3 regions of the Enterobacter sp. TMH.L2 genome follow, and region 1 is predicted to be linked to each of the others. Evidence: predicted binding sites of a transcription regulator. Region 1 holds the regulator's gene; each other region holds the start of a gene.
What was found. Region 1 encodes PhoB, which activates phosphate uptake and scavenging genes when phosphate is short. Its sites were predicted from a motif close to CTGTCATAAAACTGNCNNAT; they were not measured.
Positions count from the first base shown of each region.

Region 2: a site for PhoB is predicted at 4,654-4,673, ahead of nudF (ADP-ribose diphosphatase). Genes of this name have one in related genera too.
Region 3: a site for PhoB is predicted at 3,927-3,946, ahead of pstS (phosphate ABC transporter substrate-binding protein PstS). Genes of this name have one in related genera too.

Region 1 is NZ_CP193791.1:3,616,343-3,622,751, forward strand. It holds gene proY (proline-specific permease ProY) at 1-702, opposite strand, end outside; gene brnQ (branched-chain amino acid transporter carrier protein BrnQ) at 775-2,094, opposite strand; gene phoR (phosphate regulon sensor histidine kinase PhoR) at 2,520-3,827, opposite strand; gene phoB (phosphate response regulator transcription factor PhoB) at 3,850-4,539, opposite strand; gene sbcD (exonuclease subunit SbcD) at 4,739-5,956, shown strand; gene sbcC (exonuclease subunit SbcC) at 5,953-6,409, shown strand, end outside.
Region 2 is NZ_CP193791.1:500,321-506,729, reverse strand. It holds gene parE (DNA topoisomerase IV subunit B) at 36-1,928, opposite strand; gene yqiA (esterase YqiA) at 1,974-2,549, opposite strand; gene cpdA (3',5'-cyclic-AMP phosphodiesterase) at 2,549-3,376, opposite strand; gene ACREYP_RS02515 (DUF1249 family protein) at 3,521-3,946, opposite strand; gene nudF (ADP-ribose diphosphatase) at 3,949-4,581, opposite strand; gene tolC (outer membrane channel protein TolC) at 4,788-6,278, shown strand.
Region 3 is NZ_CP193791.1:4,669,234-4,675,642, reverse strand. It holds gene phoU (phosphate signaling complex protein PhoU) at 1-49, opposite strand, end outside; gene pstB (phosphate ABC transporter ATP-binding protein PstB) at 63-836, opposite strand; gene pstA (phosphate ABC transporter permease PstA) at 884-1,774, opposite strand; gene pstC (phosphate ABC transporter permease PstC) at 1,771-2,733, opposite strand; gene pstS (phosphate ABC transporter substrate-binding protein PstS) at 2,798-3,838, opposite strand; gene glmS (glutamine--fructose-6-phosphate transaminase (isomerizing)) at 4,078-5,907, opposite strand; gene glmU (bifunctional UDP-N-acetylglucosamine diphosphorylase/glucosamine-1-phosphate N-acetyltransferase GlmU) at 6,187-6,409, opposite strand, start outside.

The DNA of each region.
Region 1 (6,409 bases):
GCGCGGAATGGATTTTTGCGGATCTTTCGCTTCGCCTGCGGTGATGCCGATAATCTCAATCCCGCCGTAGGCAAACATCACCATCTGCAGAGACATGATCATGCCCAGCCAGCCGTTGCTGAAGAAGCCACCGTTGCTCCACAGGTTGTGGATACCGGTCGCCTGGCCGCCGTTGCCAATCCCCCACACGATAATGCCGATCCCGGCAATAATCATGATGATGATGGTGGCTACTTTGAAGAATGAGAACCAGAACTCCAGCTCGCCGAACACCTTCACGCTCATCAGGTTGATGGCGCAGATAATCAGCACCACGCTCAGCACCCAGACCCAGTGCGGCACCGCCGGGAACCAGATACCCATGTAGATCCCGAACGCGGTCACGTCGGCGATGGCAACAATCAAAATCTCAAAGCAGTAGGTCCAGCCGGTAATATAGCCAGCCAGCGGCCCAAGGTTGTCCTGAGCATAGCGAGAAAACGAGCTGGCAGCGGGATTGTGCACCGACATTTCGCCCAGCGCGCGCATAATAATATAGGCCGCCACGCCGCCGATGATATACGCCAGCAGAACGCTCGGCCCCGCCATTTTGATGGCGTCCGCCGAACCGTAAAACAGCCCTGTGCCAATCGCCGACCCCAGCGCCATAAATCGAATGTGCCGGGTGCTCAAACCGCGCTTGAGCTTGTTGGTGTTTTCCATGAATCCAGGTTCCACGCTTTACAATAAAAAAACCACGGAGGACGACTCCGTGGTTACTTAGCAATCAAAAAATTAGTGGGCGGCGGAGGTGACCTGACGCCCCGCTGCTTTGTCCCAGATAGCGGTGATCACCACCATCGCAACGGTCGGCAGCAGCCAGGCAAGTCCCTGATCCGCCAGCGGCAATTTCGCCGCCCAGCCAGGCAGCATGTCGCTGATGGCCGATGCCTTAATGCCGTCAATCATACCAAACAGCAGGCTTATCAGCATCGCCGGGGCAATAACGCGGGTGGAGTTGTTCCACCACGGACGGGTGAAGCTCAACACCACCAGGGCAATACAAGGTGGATAGATTGCCGTCAGTACCGGGATCGAAATCTGAATCAGGTGGCTCAGGCCCAGGTTAGATACCACCATCGAGAACAGGCCGAGGATAAACACCAGCGAGCGGTAAGAGAGCGGCAGATACTGGCTAAAGAACTCCGCGCAGGCACAGGTCAGGCCCACGGCGGTAACCAGACAAGCCAGGAAGATCAGCGCCGCCAGGAAGAAGCTACCGGCCCCGCCAAAGGTATGCGCCACATAAGCGTGCAGAATAGCCGCGCCGTTGGCTTTCTGATCGACCAGGTTCGCGCTATCGGAACCGAGGTGGAACAGTGCCAGGTAGATAACCGTCAGGCCGATACCGGCAATCAGGCCAGCCCAAATCGTGTAGCGGGTCAGCAGGCGAGATTCGGTCACACCGCGAGAGCGCGCGGCATTCACGATAACAATCCCGAACACCAGCGAAGCCAGCGTGTCCATCGTCAGGTAGCCGTTCACGAAGCCGTTAGAAAACGCCGCGTTCTGGTAGGCTTCAGTCGCCGTGCTCAGGCCACCGGCTGGCCACAGCACCGCCCCGGCCGCCAGGATCAGCAGCGCGATGATTTTCACCGGCGCCAGCACGTGGCCCACGGTGTCCAGCAGCTTACCCGGATAAAGAGAAATCCCGATCACCAGCGCAAAGTACACCAGGCTGTAAATAAACAGCGGCATATCGCCCATACCGGTCAGCGGAGCAATTCCCACTTCAAAGGAAACGGTGGTGGTACGCGGCGTGGCAAACAGCGGCCCTACGGCCAGGTAGCAGACGGTCGCCAGCAAAATACCGGCGCGGCGGCCAATCGGCGAGCTAAGGCTGTCAATACCGCCGCCGACGCGGGCAATCGCCACGATAGTCAGAACGGGTAAACCTACCGCCGTGACCAGGAAGCCAAGCGCCGCCGTCCAGACGTGCTCGCCAGCCTGTAAGCCAACCATAGGAGGGAAAATAATGTTGCCCGCGCCGACAAACAGCGCAAAGGTCATAAAGCCCAGAGCGATGATGTCACGAGATTTCAAATGATAGGTCATAAAATAAAGCAGCCTGTGGATGTGTGGTGTTGAAAATGCTCAAATTTTTAAACCGACGTTCAGTCCAAATAACGTTCGGTAAAAACGCGGTTATTACCGGTAACGACAGCGGAATATGCTTCTCCGGATCGGTGGCGAAGAATAGTTAGTCGAATTACCACGCAATTTCAGTCGGTCTGGTAATAACAGGGGGGCAATTAAAACGCTTATAGCGTTTGAAGACAAGAAGGGATCGGGAAACCAGAAATATATCCTTTAAAAATACGCATAACCAGTGAATAAAGTTGATTATACGCTTTTGTTATGGCTTATCATGCGGACAAAAAAGCATCAATTCGATATTCATCGCTTAACGAGTGGTGAAAATACAAACAAAAAGGCCAGAAAACTGGCCTGTGGAAAGTGTACTTGACGGTTGCGGTGAATTAATGTGCAGCCACCGCTGACTCAGGAGCGATTAAGCGCTCGGGCAGGATGAACGAAAACGTCGAACCCTGCCCCGGTACGCTTTCGATATCCAGCCGCGCATCATGATGGCTAAGGGCATGCTTCACGATGGCCAGCCCAAGCCCGCTGCCTCCGGTCTGCCGGGAACGCGCTTTGTCTACTCGGTAGAAACGCTCCGTCAGGCGCGGAATGTGCTCGGCGGAGATCCCCGGCCCGGTATCCTTCACGCTGAACGCTACGCCGTGAGGCAGCCTGCGCCAGGTGACGGTGATGTGCGTCCCGGCAGGCGTGTGATTCACCGCGTTATACACCAGGTTAGAGATCGCGCTGCGCAGCTGCTCTTCGTTACCGTAAACCTGCAGCCCTGGCTCAACGTTAAAAGTGAGCGTTTGCTTCTGCTGGCTCAACGTCTGCGCCTCTCGTTCCACCACGCGCAGCATCAGCGGCACGTCGATTTTCTCATTCATCGACAGCGTGGGCGCGGCTTCTATGCGCGACAGCGTTAACAATTGCCTCACCAGCCCTTCCATGCGTGAAGTTTGCTCGCGCATGGTATGCAGGGCTTTATCCCGCAACGGCCCTTCCAAAGCCTGATCCTGCATCATCTCCAGGTAACCCTGTAACACGGTCAGCGGCGTGCGCAGCTCATGGCTAACGTTGGCAAAGAAATTGCGGCGAGCGCCTTCAAGCTGGTGCATCTGCGTGACGTCTCGCGCCACCATCAGCCACTGCCCGTCGGCGTAGGGCATCACGCGGAACTCAAGATGACGGCCATTGTTGAGTATCAGCGTCAGCGGGCGACCAAACTGCTGCTTCGCCACGTATTGCGAGAATTCAGGGTAACGCAGCAGGTTGAGGATATTTTGGCCGCTGTCGTCAGGCCAGCGCAGGCCAAGCAGCTGTTGCGCCAGGCCGTTACACCAAAAAATGGTGCCTTCTTCGGTGGTCAGCACCACCGCATCGGGCAGCGATTCGGCTCCGCTTCGGAAGCGTTTGATCAGGTTGCCCAACTCTTTGCGGCGCTTTTTATTACGCAGCTGCATCTGGTGCAGCCCGTACAGCAGAGGTTCCCAGCTTCCCCGCCCGGGCGGCGGGGTCATGCTGCGGTCAACCCACAGCCACCAGGAAAGACGAAGTAAATTCCAGAAATGCCAGCTTAACAGGGCGGTCACCGCCGCCAGTAAAAACCACGGCAGGTGGCCAAAAATCAATCCGAGAATTGCCGCTGGCATACAACAGAGCACCAGCTCCAGTACCAGCCTTTTCCATGACAGCCGTTCCAGCACGCGTCACGCTCCTGTCAGCATATTAAAAACGGGTTGAAAAACGATAACCCGTGCCGCGAACTGTTTGCACCATTTTGTCATGACCACTTGTTTCCAACGCTTTACGCAGGCGACGAATATGCACGTCTACGGTACGGTCTTCAACGTAAACGTTCGTTCCCCACACGTTATTGAGCAGCTGTTCACGGCTGTAAACGCGCTCCGGGTGGGTCATAAAGAAGTGTAACAGCTTAAATTCAGTTGGCCCCATGTCGAGCGGATCTTCGCCGGTCATCACGCGGTGTGAGGACGGGTCCAGGCTCAGCCCCTGCATCTCAATCACTTCTTCCACCGCCATCGGGGAAATACGGCGCATCACCGCTTTAATACGCGCCACCAGCTCTTTAGGCGAGAACGGCTTAGTGATGTAATCATCGGCACCGACTTCAAGGCCACGCACGCGATCTTCTTCTTCGCCACGCGCGGTCAGCATCATCACCGGGATTTCGCGGGTCAGCGCTTCACGCTTCAGGTGCTTGATAAACTGGATCCCGGAACCGCCTGGCAGCATCCAGTCCAGCAGGATCAGGTCGGGGAAAGGTTCAATCAGCAGGTTAACCGCGCTGTCATAATCTTCCGCCTCTACCGACTGGAAGCCATTTTGCTCGAGCACAAAGCTCACCATTTCACGAATCGGAGCTTCATCTTCTACGACTAAAATGCGTCTCGCCATGATTTACCCTGTTGAAAAGAGACCATCTCTTATTAATTGTGCGCCAGTATGCGTCAGATTTGTGACAGATTTATGAAAAAGATGACGGCAAGATATTTCACCTTTTTGAATTATGACAGCCATGGATTTTTACTGGCGGTTACGCTGCCAGCTCAATAGCTTATAATCGGTAATTCGCCTCTTTGCCATGGGACAGGTTATGCGCATTCTCCACACATCAGACTGGCACCTCGGCCAAAACTTCTATACCAAAAGCCGGGTTTCTGAACATCAGGCCTTTCTCGACTGGCTATTAAACGCCGCGGTCGAGCATCAGGTGGATGCGATCCTCGTCGCGGGAGATATCTTTGATACCGGCTCGCCGCCGAGCTACGCCCGTGAAATGTATAACCGTTTTGTCGTGCAGCTGCAGGGCACCGGCTGCCAGCTCGTGGTGCTGGCGGGGAATCACGATTCCGTAGCTACCCTGAATGAATCCCGGGAGCTGCTGGCCTGCCTGAACACCCGCGTCATTGCCAGCGCCCGCCATAACAAAGACGAACAGGCGCTGCTGCTCAATCAAAAAGACGGCACGCCGGGGGCGATTCTCTGCCCAATTCCTTTCCTGCGTCCTCGCGACATTCAAAGCAGCCAGGCGGGGCTGTCCGGCCATGAAAAACAGCGCTCTTTAATGGAAGCCATCAGCGAACATTACCAGCAATGTTATGCCGCCGCCGTGGCGCTTCGCGGTGACCAGCCGCTGCCGATAATTGCCACCGGGCACCTGACCACGGTAGGCGTCACGAAATCCGATGCGGTGCGTGACATTTATATTGGCACGCTGGATGCCTTCCCGGCGCAGCACTTCCCGCCCGCCGACTACATTGCGCTCGGGCACATTCATCGCGCGCAAAAAATTGGCGGCACGGAGCATATTCGCTACAGCGGCTCGCCGATTCCGCTGAGCTTCGACGAAACCGGCAAAGCAAAAACCGTTTTTCTGGTGACATTCAGCGGCGGAGCGCTAACCAGCGTCGAGCCTCTGGAAGTCCCCATCAGCCAGCCGCTGGCCATCGTGAAAGGGTCGCTGAGTGAAATCGAGCGGCAGCTAGAGCAGTGGCGAAACGCGCCTGCTGAACCCAAAGTCTGGCTGGATATCGAAATCGCCACCGACGAATATCTGCACGACATGCAGCGCCAGGTGCAGGCGCTCACAGACGATTTGCCGGTTGAAGTCGTTCTGCTGCGCCGCAGCCGCGAACAGCGCGAGCGGGTGATTGCCAGCCAGCATAAAGAGACGCTGAGCGAGTTAAGCGTTGAAGAAGTTTTTGAGCGGCGACTGAGTCAGGAAGAAACCAGCGAGGAGCGCGCCGCCAGGCTAAGAACGCTGTTTGCCCAAACCCTTTCAGATTTGCACCAGCGGGAGGAACAGGCATGAAGATCCTCAGCCTGCGGTTAAAAAACATTAACTCCCTGAAAGGCGAGTGGAAAATTGATTTCACCCAGGAGCCTTTCGCCAGCAACGGGCTGTTTGCCATCACCGGCCCCACGGGCGCGGGCAAAACCACCCTGCTGGATGCCATTTGCCTGGCGCTGTACCACAAGACACCGCGCCTCAGCACCGTGTCGCAGTCGCAAAATGACTTGATGACCCGCGACACCGCAGAATGCCTGGCCGAAGTCGAGTTTGAGGTAAAAGGTACGGGCTATCGCGCCTTCTGGAGCCAGAACCGCGCCCGCAACGCGGCAAACGGCAACCTTCAGGCGCCGCGCGTGGAGCTGGCTCAAATCAGCGACGGCAAAATCCTGGCGGATAAAATCAAAGACAAGCTGGAGATTATCGCCGCGCTCACCGGGCTGGACTACGACCGTTTCACCCGCTCAATGATGC
Region 2 (6,409 bases), 1.7 Mb from region 1:
CTGAGCCATCCCTTTTACGTTTTGGAGAAAAACGTTTAGCCCTCGATATCGGCCATGTCGCCTTTTTCCTGCAGCCAGTTGCGGCGATCTTCCGAACGCTTTTTGGCCAACAGCATATCCATTGTCGCCAGCGTGCGCTGGTCGTCTTCATCGCTGATGGTCAGTTGAACCAGACGGCGCGTATTCGGATCAAGCGTGGTTTCGCGAAGCTGAAGCGGGTTCATCTCGCCCAGCCCTTTAAAGCGCTGCACGTTTGGCTTGCCTTTCTTGCGCTTAAGCTGTTCCAGCACGCCGGCTTTTTCTTCTTCATCCAACGCGTAATAAACCTCTTTACCGAGATCGATGCGGTAGAGCGGCGGCATCGCCACGTAAACGTGACCACCTTTCACCAGTGCCCGGAAGTGGCGCACAAAGAGCGCGCACAGCAGCGTGGCAATGTGCAGACCATCGGAGTCCGCATCCGCAAGGATACAGACCTTGCCATAGCGCAATTGGCTCAGATCTTCACTGTCTGGATCAATACCGATCGCCACAGAAATATCGTGCACTTCCTGCGAGGCCAGTACTTCGTCAGAAGAAACTTCCCATGTGTTCAGGATCTTCCCTTTCAGCGGCATGATCGCCTGATATTCACGATCGCGAGCCTGTTTCGCGGAGCCGCCCGCCGAGTCCCCTTCCACCAGGAATAGTTCGGTCCGGCTTAAATCCTGCGCAGTACAGTCTGCCAGCTTACCCGGCAGCGCTGGCCCGCTGGTCAGCTTTTTACGCACAACTTTCTTCGCGGCGCGCATCCGGCGCTGAGCGCTGGAAATAGCCAGCTCTGCCAGCTGTTCTGCCGCCTGTACGTTCTGGTTCAGCCACAGGCTGAAAGCATCCTTCACTACGCCGGAGACAAAGGCCGCACACTGGCGTGAGGAGAGACGTTCTTTCGTCTGGCCAGCAAACTGAGGATCCTGCATTTTGACCGACAGCACATAGGCGCAGCGTTCCCAAATATCTTCCGCAGAGAGCTTCACGCCACGCGGCAGAATATTGCGGTATTCGCAGAACTCACGCATGGCATCGAGCAGCCCCTGACGCAGGCCGTTAACATGAGTACCGCCCTGCATGGTTGGGATCAGGTTTACGTAGCTTTCCGTCAGCAGCTCACCGCCTTCCGGCAACCAGAGCAGCGCCCAGTCAACGGCTTCGGTGTCGCCCGAAAAATTGCCGATAAACGGCGCTTCCGGGAGGGTAATCAGGCCATTTACGGCTTCGCACAGATAGTCGTTCAGGCCGTCCTGGTAGCACCAGCGCTGCTCGGTATTATTCACCTTATCGGTAAAGGTAATCTCAACCCCCGGGCACAGTACCGCTTTCGCTTTCAGCAGATGGCTGAGGCGTGAAACGGAAAAACGCGGGCTGTCGAAGAAGCTTTCATCCGGCCAAAAATGCACGCTGGTCCCGGTATTGCGCTTCCCGCAGGTGCCAATCACTTCCAGATCCTGCACCTTCTCGCCGTTTTCAAAAGCGATGCTGTATACCTGAGCGTCGCGGCGGACGGTCACTTCAACGCGTTTGGAAAGGGCGTTAACCACAGAGATCCCTACGCCGTGGAGGCCGCCGGAGAATTGGTAGTTTTTATTCGAGAATTTACCGCCCGCATGCAGACGGCAAAGGATCAGCTCAATGGCCGGGACCTTCTCTTCGGAATGGATATCAACAGGCATCCCGCGCCCGTCATCAATGACTTCCAGCGACTGGTCGGCGTGCAGGATGACATCCACGCGCTTAGCGTGACCTGCCAGCGCCTCATCCACGCTGTTATCAATGACTTCCTGTCCTAAATGGTTAGGACGAGTGGTGTCAGTGTACATCCCCGGGCGGCGGCGAACAGGCTCAAGCCCGGTGAGTACCTCTATATCATCGGCATTATAGGATTGCGTCATGGTTTATTCATTCAGATAGCGAAACAGGAAATCGGCCGTCAGGCCTCAGCGCAAGCCGAGGAAGTCGACAATCTGTGTGAAATAATCTTCGAAGCCCGTGAAGGCATGATTGCCACCGGGTTTCACCGTCTGGCGGCAGAGCGCGTAGTAGGCTACGGCCTGGCGGTAATCAAGCACCTCATCGCCCGTTTGTTGCAGCAGCCAAATCAGGTCTGGCGCTTCCAACGGGTCAATCTGCATGACTTTCAGATCGTAAATATGGCGTGACTCTAGCACATATTGCTGCCCGGTGTAGGGGTTCTCGTTTTTACCAAGGTAACCCACAAGCAGCTCAAAAGGGCGAACCGCCGGGTTAACCACCACCGCAGGCAGCGTAAAGCACTGCGAAAGCCAGGTCGCGTAATAACCGCCGAGGGAAGACCCCACAATGCCCAGTGGCTCTCCTCCACGTTTGAGCACCAGCGACTCTAGCAGTTCGGAAGCCTCTGCCGGATAAGGCGGTAACTGAGGCACAATCATCTCAATTTCAGGATGATGCTGAGCCAACCACGCCTTAAAACGGGTCGCTTTTGCGGAGGCCGGGGAGCTATTAAACCCGTGCAGATACAGTAACGCAGGCATTAATAACCCTCAGAAGCCGTATCAGGGCTGAATTTACCGCTTTGCAAACGGCAAACTTCCGTCGTCAGGCTGCCGTCAGGATAAAGATCGAGCCAGCGCCACCCCGGCTCAATGGTGTCGAGCGTGAAATTGGCGCAGTGGGGTTTGAACTGGACGCATGTCGAAGGCGTGGCCAGCATTCTGCGGCCGTTCCAGTCGAGATCCAGTTCCTGATGAATGTGCCCACAAAGCAGCGTTTTCACCTGCGGCCAGGGCTTAAGCACGGCATCCAGTGCGGCAGCATTGCGCAGGCTGTGCTGATCCAGCCAGCTGCAGCCGGCAGGAAGAGGATGATGATGCAGCAAAAGTAGGGTGTGACGCTCTGGAGCCGCAGCCAGCTGACGCTCAAGCCATTCCAGCTGATAGTCGCTCAGTTCACCGTGGGGAACGCCAAAGACCTGGCTGTCCAGCAGCAAGATTTGCCAGCGATCGCCGATATAAACGCGCTTGGCCGGGGAAATACCCGCTTCCTGCAGAGCGTTAAACATTGCAGGCTGAAAATCGTGGTTACCCGGCAGCCAAACGCAAGGCGCAGAAATGCGGGAGACTCCTTCAGCAAAGTGCTGATAAGCCTCCACGCTGTGATCCTGGGCCAAATCCCCGGTTGCCACCAGTAAGTCGCAGGCACGCTGTTCGGCCAGAATAGCGGTCAGCACCGCCTGATAGCTCTTCCAGGTATTAATCCCGAGCAGCGTTTCGTTCTTTCCAGCGAACAAATGGGTATCGGTTATTTGCAATATCCTGATTCGGCCTCCATCGGCCACAGGAAGGGTTAACAGGCTTTCCAAATGGTGTCCTTAGGTTTCACGCACACTTACTACCCACCACACTTAAGCTGCTGATATCCAGGCGGCAGCTCGATTCATTCAGGGTATCAATACCATCCATTATTCAGGGCGTTGTGCCGTTAACCGTCCTCAACCCTAAAAAAACTAGGTATACACAGGCACGGCCATTGCTCCATGCGCTAAACAGTAGCGCAGCCAATCAGCAAGAAACTGGTTAATTTGATGCTTTTCGTCGCGTTGATGCAACTTTTTATTCGGATAATCATATCGCGCTTTGAAGCGAAAGATCTGCTGGCTTGAACACACTTCCGCGACCATCGCGTCGTGATACAGCCTGACCGACATTGACGGCAGGCTCCAGTAACTCACCGAGGGGTGCGTTTGTTCTATTTCCACCAGGGTGGTATAACGTGTTGATTCTGAAATAGTTAATCGATATCTGGCGCTATTAACCTGATAGGTTACCGTTTCGCCCGCTGCATCATTTTTCGGCAACAGACGGCGCAGCTGCGCGAAGTTGGTTTCGCACAAACGCATCATTTCGGGGAAGTCAGGGGTATAGCGCTTCATAATCAGTGATTCCACTCTTTTCTTAGTTGCTCATAATGCAGCTGCAGCCATTGCAAAGCGATGACCGTCGCCGCGTTGTCGATGCTCCCCTCTTCGACACACTGGTAAGCCTGCTCCCGGCTCACCACATGAACACGAATATCTTCGTTTTCTTCCACCAGGCCATGAATACCTTTGGCCTGAGTGGCATCCACTTCTCCGACTAAAATAGACAACCTTTCGCTGGTGCCGCCGGGGCTGGCTAAATAGCTCAGAACCGGTTTGGTTCGGCCCACAGCAAGGCCAGCTTCTTCTACGGCTTCACGACGCGCAACATCTTCTACGCTTTCGCCCTCTTCAATCATGCCGGCGATCATTTCTAACAGCCATGGAGTTTCGCTGGTGTCCCAGGCCGCGATACGAATCTGCTCTATCAGCACGACTTCATCACGCACAGGGTCATAGGGTAGCAGCACCGCAGCGTGACCGCGTTCAAAAATTTCGCGCCTGACTTCGCCACTCATTTCGCCGTTGAATAAACGATGACGAAAACGATAAAGATCGAGTGAAAAAAAGCCACGATAAAGCGTTTCCCGTGCAATAATTTCTACATCCTTTTTGGCGAAAGTAGCCTCTAGCTTTTCTGACTTGTTCATAGATGATGTCCTGATGACAAATGGGCGCTGGCCGGGCGATTTCAACCCTGCGTAACTGCCCTTTCAATTTTGATGTGGTAGATTGGTGAAAATTAAGGTAGATGGCACTTTACGCCAACCTGCCCGGCTGACGGAATCTGTAGAATCGGCGATCATCTTTGACTCCTGTCGGCGTTAAACAAAATAATTCTGCTTCACAACAAGGAATGCAAATGAAGAAACTGCTCCCCATTCTTATCGGTCTGAGCCTAACGGGTTTCAGCGCCATGAGCCAGGCAGAAAACCTGCTGCAGGTTTATCAACAGGCGCGCACCAGCAACCCGGACCTGCGTAAATCCGCTGCTGACCGTGACGCCGCATTCGAAAAAATTAATGAAGCACGCAGCCCATTACTGCCACAGCTGGGCCTGGGTGCAGATTACACCTACGGTAACGGTTTCCGCGACTCTAACGGTATTAACTCCAACACGACCAGCGCAACGTTACAGCTGACGCAAACCATTTTTGATATGTCGAAATGGCGCGCACTGAGCCTGCAGGAAAAAACCGCGGGGATTCAGGACGTCAGCTTCCAGACCGATCAGCAGTCTCTGATCCTGAACACGGCCACAGCCTATTTCAACGTGCTGAGCGCCATTGACGCGCTTTCCTATACTGAAGCGCAGAAACAGGCCATTTACCGCCAGTTGGATCAAACCACTCAGCGCTTTAACGTAGGCCTGGTCGCCATCACTGACGTGCAGAACGCCCGCGCGCAGTACGACACCGTGCTGGCGAATGAAGTCACCGCCCGTAATAACCTGGACAACGCGGTGGAATCACTGCGTCAGGTCACCGGGAACGACTATCTGAGCCTGGCTTCTCTGAACGTAGACGGTTTCAAAACCAGCAAGCCAGATGCGGTCAACAACCTGCTAAAAGATGCTGAAAAACGCAACCTTAGCCTGCTTCAGGCTCGCCTGAGCCAGGATCTGGCGCGCGAACAAATTCGCCTGGCTGAAGATGGTCATCTGCCGACGCTGAGCCTGAACGCATCCAGCGGCGTCACTAACAACAGCTACAATGGTTCTAAAACTTCCGGCAATTCGCAGTATGACAACAGCTATAAAGGGCAGAACCAGGTTGGCCTGAGCTTCTCCCTGCCGCTGTACCAGGGTGGCCAGGTTAACTCTCAGGTTAAACAGGCTCAGTACAACTTTGTGGGTGCCAGCGAGCAGCTGGAAAGCGCGCACCGCAGCGTGGTACAGACCGTGCGTTCTTCCTTTAATAACGTGAACGCCTCTATCAGCACCATCAACGCTTACAAACAGGCCGTGGTGTCTGCGCAAAGCTCCCTGGATGCGATGGAAGCCGGTTACTCGGTGGGTACCCGTACTATCGTTGACGTGCTGGATGCGACCACCACGCTGTATAACGCCAAACAGCAACTCTCCAGCGCACGTTATAACTACCTGATTAACCAGCTGAATATTAAATCAGCGTTGGGTACGTTGAACGAGCAAGATCTGATTGCGCTGAACAATACGCTGGGCAAACCGGTTTCAACCTCTGCGGACAGCGTTGCGCCGGAAACCCCAGAGCAGGATGCCCGCGCTGACGGTTACAACACCGCGCCAGCGACGGCTTCCACTAAGGCAACTCATGCCACTCCGGCTGCGGCCACCAGCGGGAAAAAAGCGAACCCATTCGCTAATTAATCGCCGGAATGCCAACGAAAGGGGCGTATTTTTACGCCCCTTTTTTTCTGTCTCGCGTTTGAACGTAAGGCAACGTAAAGATCTCCTGCCAACAGGCCAACATCGCTTCAATTTCAACCGCTCATCCCCTA
Region 3 (6,409 bases), 1.1 Mb from region 1:
CGGCGTTGAACTGGCCAGAAATGTGTTTGTTTAAGTTGAGGTTATCCATCGCGCTCTCCAAATCAACCGTAGCGGCCAGTAATGTAATCTTCGGTTTGTTTCTTCGCTGGCGTAGTAAACAGCGTATCGGTTTCGCTGAATTCGATCAGCTCGCCGAGGTACATAAACGCCGTGTGGTCAGAACAACGCGCCGCCTGCTGCATGTTGTGGGTCACGATCACTACGGTATAGTCTTCTTTCAGCTCGGTGATCAGCTCTTCAATACGCCCGGTGGAGATCGGGTCAAGCGCGGAACACGGCTCATCCAGCAGCAGAACTTCCGGGCGAATCGCGATGCCGCGAGCGATGCACAGACGCTGCTGCTGACCACCGGAGAGGCTATAGCCGCTCTGGTGCAGTTTATCTTTAGTTTCGTTCCACAGCGCGGCTTTGGTCAATGCCCACTGCACGCGTTCATCCATGTCGCTGCGGGACAGCTTTTCAAACAGACGCACGCCAAAAGCGATGTTGTCGTAAATAGACATCGGGAACGGCGTCGGCTTCTGGAAGACCATGCCGACTTTGGCACGCAGCAGGGCGATGTCCTGGCTCTGGGTGAGAATATTTTCCCCATCCAGCAGGATTTCACCTTCTGCACGCTGCTCAGGGTAGAGCGAGTACATTTTGTTAAAGGTACGCAGCAGGGTGGATTTACCACAGCCTGACGGCCCAATGAAGGCGGTAACCTGGTTCTTCGCGATATCCAGATTGATGTTCTTCAGGGCGTGGAACTTACCGTAATAGAAGTTCAGATCGCGAACCTGGATTTTGCCTGGGGCTAAATCAACCTTACTCATCTGTGTCTTAATCTCCGTCCGGCGCCGCGAGGGCCGCGCCGTAAAATTTAACCGTGTTTACTCTTCGAGAAAATCACGCGCGCCAGAATGTTCAGCAGCAGCACGCAGAGGGTAATAATCAGCACCCCTGCCCAGGCCAGCTGTTGCCACTCGGCAAACGGGCTCATCGCAAATTTGAAAATGGTCACCGGCAGGTTGGCGATAGGCTGCATCATGTCCGTGCTCCAGAACTGGTTGGAGAGGGAGGTGAAGAGCAGCGGAGCGGTTTCGCCAGCGATACGGGCAATCGCCAGCAGCACGCCGGTGATAATCCCGGAGACGGACGCCTTAAGCGTAATCGCGGAGATCATCTTCCATTTTGGTGTTCCCAGTGCGTAAGCTGCTTCGCGCAGGCTGTCCGGCACCAGTTTCAGCATGTTTTCAGTGGTACGAATGACGATAGGCACCTGCAGCAGCGCCAGCGCAATCACGCCCGCCCAGCCGGAGAAGTGTTCCATTTTCGCCACCACGATGGTGTAAACGAACAGACCGACCACAATCGATGGGGCGGACAGAAGAATGTCGTTAATAAAACGAATCACTTCGGCCAGGGCGGATTTACGGCCATATTCGGCCAGATAAATCCCGGCCATGATGCCCAGCGGCGTACCGATAACGGTCGCCCACAGGATCAGCAGGCCGCTGCCCGCCAGGGCGTTAGCCAGGCCACCGCCCGCGGTATTAGGCGGAGGCGTCATTTCGGTAAACAGCGCCAGCGACATGCCGTCGATGCCGCGGGTTACCGTGGAAAACAGGATCCACACCAGCCAAAACAGACCGAACACCATGGTCGCCATAGAGAGCGTCAGGGCGATACGGTTCTTCATGCGGCGACGCGCCTGCATTTTGCGGCGCGACTCAGCCAGTGCCGCGCTGCTTTGCATTTCCATCGTGGTCATGAGCGAGCCCCTTCGTTTTTCGCCAGGCGCATAATCATGAACTTAGAGATAGCCAGTACGATAAAGGTAATCACAAACAGAATTAGGCCAAGCTCCATCAGCGCGGCGGTATGCAGGCCGGATTCTGCTTCGGCAAATTCGTTCGCCAGCGCAGAGGTAATACTGTTGCCCGGCATATACAGTGAGGCGCTGTCGAGCTGGTAGGTGTTGCCGATGATAAAGGTCACCGCCATGGTTTCACCCAGCGCACGGCCAAGGCCAAGCATCACGCCGCCAATAACGCCGTTTTTGGTGAACGGCAAAACAATGCGCCAGATAACTTCCCAGGTGGTACAGCCGATGCCGTAGGCCGATTCTTTCATCATCACTGGCGTTTGTTCGAAGACATCGCGCATCACGGAGGCAATGTAAGGGATGATCATAATGGCGAGGATCACGCCGGCGGCAAGAATGCCGATACCAAACGCAGGGCCAGAGAACAGCGCGCCAACGATAGGCACGGCAGAGAGCACGTTGCCTACGGGTTCCTGGAAGTAAGTCGCGAACAGGGGAGCAAAGATAAACAGGCCCCACATGCCGTACACGATACTTGGAATGGCCGCCAGCAGTTCAATGGCGATACCCAGCGGGCGCTTCAGCCAGCCAGGCGCAAGTTCTGTCAGGAACAGCGCGATACCAAAGCTCACCGGAACCGCAATCAGCAGTGCGATAAACGAGGTTACGAGGGTTCCGTAGATCGGCACCAGTGCACCGAAGACTTCATTAGGGGCATCCCACTCTTTGGACCAGAGGAAAGAGAAGCCAAACTTCTCAATGCTCGGCAGCGAGGAGATAAACAGCGAGATGATAATCCCACCCAGCAGAAATAGCACAATCAGCGCAGCCAGTCTTACCAGCGCACTGAAAATTACATCGCCTTGTTTGCCAGGGGCTTTAAACGTCGGCTTAGTCACAGCCATAGCGTACTCTTCGTAGTTGCTGAATAAACCGGGGTAACATACCTGTTACCCCAGATTTTTGCACTTAGTACAGCGCCTTACCGGAACTGTCTTTTACATTGGTCTTCCATGCAGCGCGAACTTGTTCAACCACAGAGGCTGGCAGCGTTGCGTAATCCAGGGCGTTAGCTTCTTTCGCGCCAGATTTGTATGCCCAGTCAAAGAACTTCAGCACTTCTGCGCCCTGCTCAGGGTTTTTCTGCTCTTTGTGGACCAGGATGAAGGTGGTGGAGGTGATTGGCCACGCTTCGTCACCTTTCTGGTTGGTCAGATCCTGTGCGAAGGATTTGCTCCAGTCAGCGCCTTTAGCCGCGTTAGCAAAGTTTGCTTCGGTCGGGCTAACTGGTTTACCGTCAGCGGACAGCAGCTTGGTGTAAGTCAGGTTGTTCTGCTTAGCATAAGCGTATTCAACGTAGCCAATGGAGCCTGGCAGACGCTGTACGAAGGCTGCGATGCCGTCGTTGCCTTTGCCGCCCAGACCGGTTGGCCAGTTAACGGTAGAGCCTGCGCCAATTTTAGATTTCCACTCTTCGTTCACTTTAGACAGGTAGCTGGTGAACACGAAGGAAGTACCGGAGCCGTCAGCACGACGAACAACCGCGATGTTCTGATCCGGCAGTTTGTGGCCTGGGTTCAGCTTAGCAATCGCCGGGTCGTTCCATTTTTTGATGGTGCCCAGGTAGATGTCACCCAGGGTTTTGCCGTCCAGGACCAGCTCGCCAGACTTGAAGCCAGGCAGGTTAACCGCCAGCACTACGCCACCGATTACGGTAGGGAACTGGAACAGGCCTTCTTGCTGTAATTTGTCATCCGCCAGAGGGGCGTCAGAAGCGCCGAAGTCAACGGTGTTAGCAATGATTTGCTTCACGCCGCCGGAGGAACCGATACCCTGGTAGTTCACCTTGTTACCAGTTTCTTTCTGGTAGGTATCTGCCCACTTGGCATACACCGGCGCAGGGAAGGTTGCACCAGCGCCAGTCAGGCTTGCAGCTGCAAACGCAGTAGAAGCGCTCAGAGATAAGGTCGCGGCGACAACAGTTGCGACAGTGGTACGCATAACGTTCATAATGTCTCCTGCCAGATGTTCGTAAATTGTTGTTTAATTGAATACAGGGTAGAAAATAGGACAGTTTGGTGACAGTTAAATGTACGAATTATGACAGTTTTATGACAATGCAATTCAACAGCAAAACCTAAGCCAAACCCACTCATCATCACAATTAAAATCAAATAGTTATAATTAAACAGCAAGAAATAAAAAAGCTGCCCGTAGGCAGCTTATTCTTCAACATTTATGACAACAGCTTATTCCACTGTTACCGATTTCGCCAGGTTACGCGGCTGGTCCACGTCGGTGCCTTTGATCAGCGCCACGTGGTAGGACAGCAGTTGCAGCGGCACGGTGTAGAAGATAGGCGCAATCACCTCTTCCACATGCGGCATCTCGATGATGTGCATGTTGTCGCTGCTGGTAAAGCCGGCGTCACGGTCGGCGAACACATACAGCTGGCCACCGCGGGCGCGAACCTCTTCGATGTTGGATTTCAGTTTTTCCAACAGCTCGTTGTTCGGAGCCACAACGATAACCGGCATATCAGCATCGATCAGCGCCAGCGGGCCGTGCTTCAGCTCGCCTGCCGCATAGGCTTCAGCGTGAATATAGGAGATCTCTTTCAGCTTCAGCGCACCTTCCATGGCGATCGGGTACTGATCGCCACGGCCAAGGAACAGCGCATGATGTTTGTCAGAGAAATCTTCCGCCAGCTGCTCAATGCGTTTGTCCTGGGACAGCATTTGCTCGATACGGCTTGGCAGCGCCTGCAGGCCATGTACGATATCTTGCTCAACCTGTGCGTCAGCGCCTTTCAGGCGACTCAGCTTAGCCACCAGCATCAACAGTACGGTCAGTTGAGTGGTAAACGCTTTGGTTGAGGCCACGCCGATTTCCGTTCCGGCATTGGTCATCAGCGCCAGGTCGGATTCACGCACCAGAGAAGAGCCTGCCACGTTACAAATCGCCAGCGAACCGAGATAGCCCAGCTCTTTGGAAAGGCGCAGCGCCGCGAGAGTGTCCGCTGTTTCGCCAGACTGGGAAAGGGTGATCATCAGGCTGTTGCGGCGCACCGCAGATTTGCGGTAGCGGAATTCAGAGGCGATTTCGACATCGCAAGGCACGCCGGCCAGCGCTTCAAACCAGTAGCGGGAAACCATGCCTGAGTTATAGGACGTACCGCAGGCTACGATTTGAATATGCTCAACTTGAGAGAGCATTTCATTGGCTTTTGGCCCCAGCTCCGTCAAATCCACTTCACCGTGGCTGATGCGCCCGGCCAGGGTGTTTTTGATGGCGTTCGGCTGCTCGTAGATCTCTTTCTGCATGTAATGACGGTAAATGCCTTTGTCGCCCGCGTCATACTGCAGATTGGATTCGATGTCTGGGCGCTGAACCTGCTCGCCTTTAGTATCAAAAACGGTCACCGCGCGACGGGTCACTTCTGCGATATCACCTTCTTCGAGGAAGATAAAGCGGCGGGTTACCGGCAGCAGCGCCAGCTGATCGGAGGCGATAAAGTTTTCACCCATGCCCAGGCCGATGACCATCGGGCTACCGGAACGCGCGGCCAGCAGCACATCCGGGTTACGGGTATCCATGATTACGGTGCCATAAGCGCCGCGAAGCTGAGGAATAGTGCGAAGGACAGCGTCGCGCAGCGTGCCACCCTGCTCCAGTTCCCAATGCACCAGATGAGCAATAACTTCGGTATCCGTCTGGGAGACAAACGTGTAGCCGCGAGACTGCAGCGCTTCACGCAGCGGCTCGTGGTTTTCGATAATACCGTTGTGTACGACCACAATGTGGTCGGAAACATGTGGGTGAGCATTAATTTCTGAAGGTTCGCCGTGCGTTGCCCAACGGGTATGGGCAATCCCAGTGCCGCCATGCAGAGCGGTTTCTTCCGCAGCTTCCGCCAGTTTCTGTACTTTACCCAGACGACGCAGACGGGTCATGTGACCTTTGTCGTCAACAACCGCCAGGCCCGCAGAGTCGTACCCGCGGTATTCCAGACGACGAAGCCCTTCGAGAAGGATTTCAGCGATATCACGTTGCGCCACTGCGCCAACAATTCCACACATAATTTTTAAGTCCTGATAATGGCGTTAGCCATGTGTTGTCGCTGACCTGTTTATTCCGGTTTTCCGGAGCCCCGAGCCTTGTAGAGAGTGGGGTTATTTTTATGGTTACTGCCTTTGGGCGGGGCGTTTTCAAGAACGCCCCTCACCCCAGCCCTCTCCCCGGAAGGGAGAGGGAGGAAATCTGTGTTTTGTTTAGCTCCCAGGCCCTTAGAGAGGAAGGGAAAGCCATCTCAGTCCAGTTCCCTCTCCCTTTGGGGAGAGGGTTAGGGTGAGGGGAAATTACTGTTTCTTAACCGGACGCTGCCAGCCCTGAATGTGTTTCTGTTTTACGCGGCTGATCACCAGTTCATTTTCAGCAATGTCGCGCGTCACTGTCGTCCCGGCGCCAATGGTGACACCGCTGGCCACGGTAACCGGGGCCACCAGTTGAGTATCAGAGCCAACAAACACGTCATCGCCAATGATCGTTTTATGTTTATTCGCGCCGTCGTAATTGCAGGTA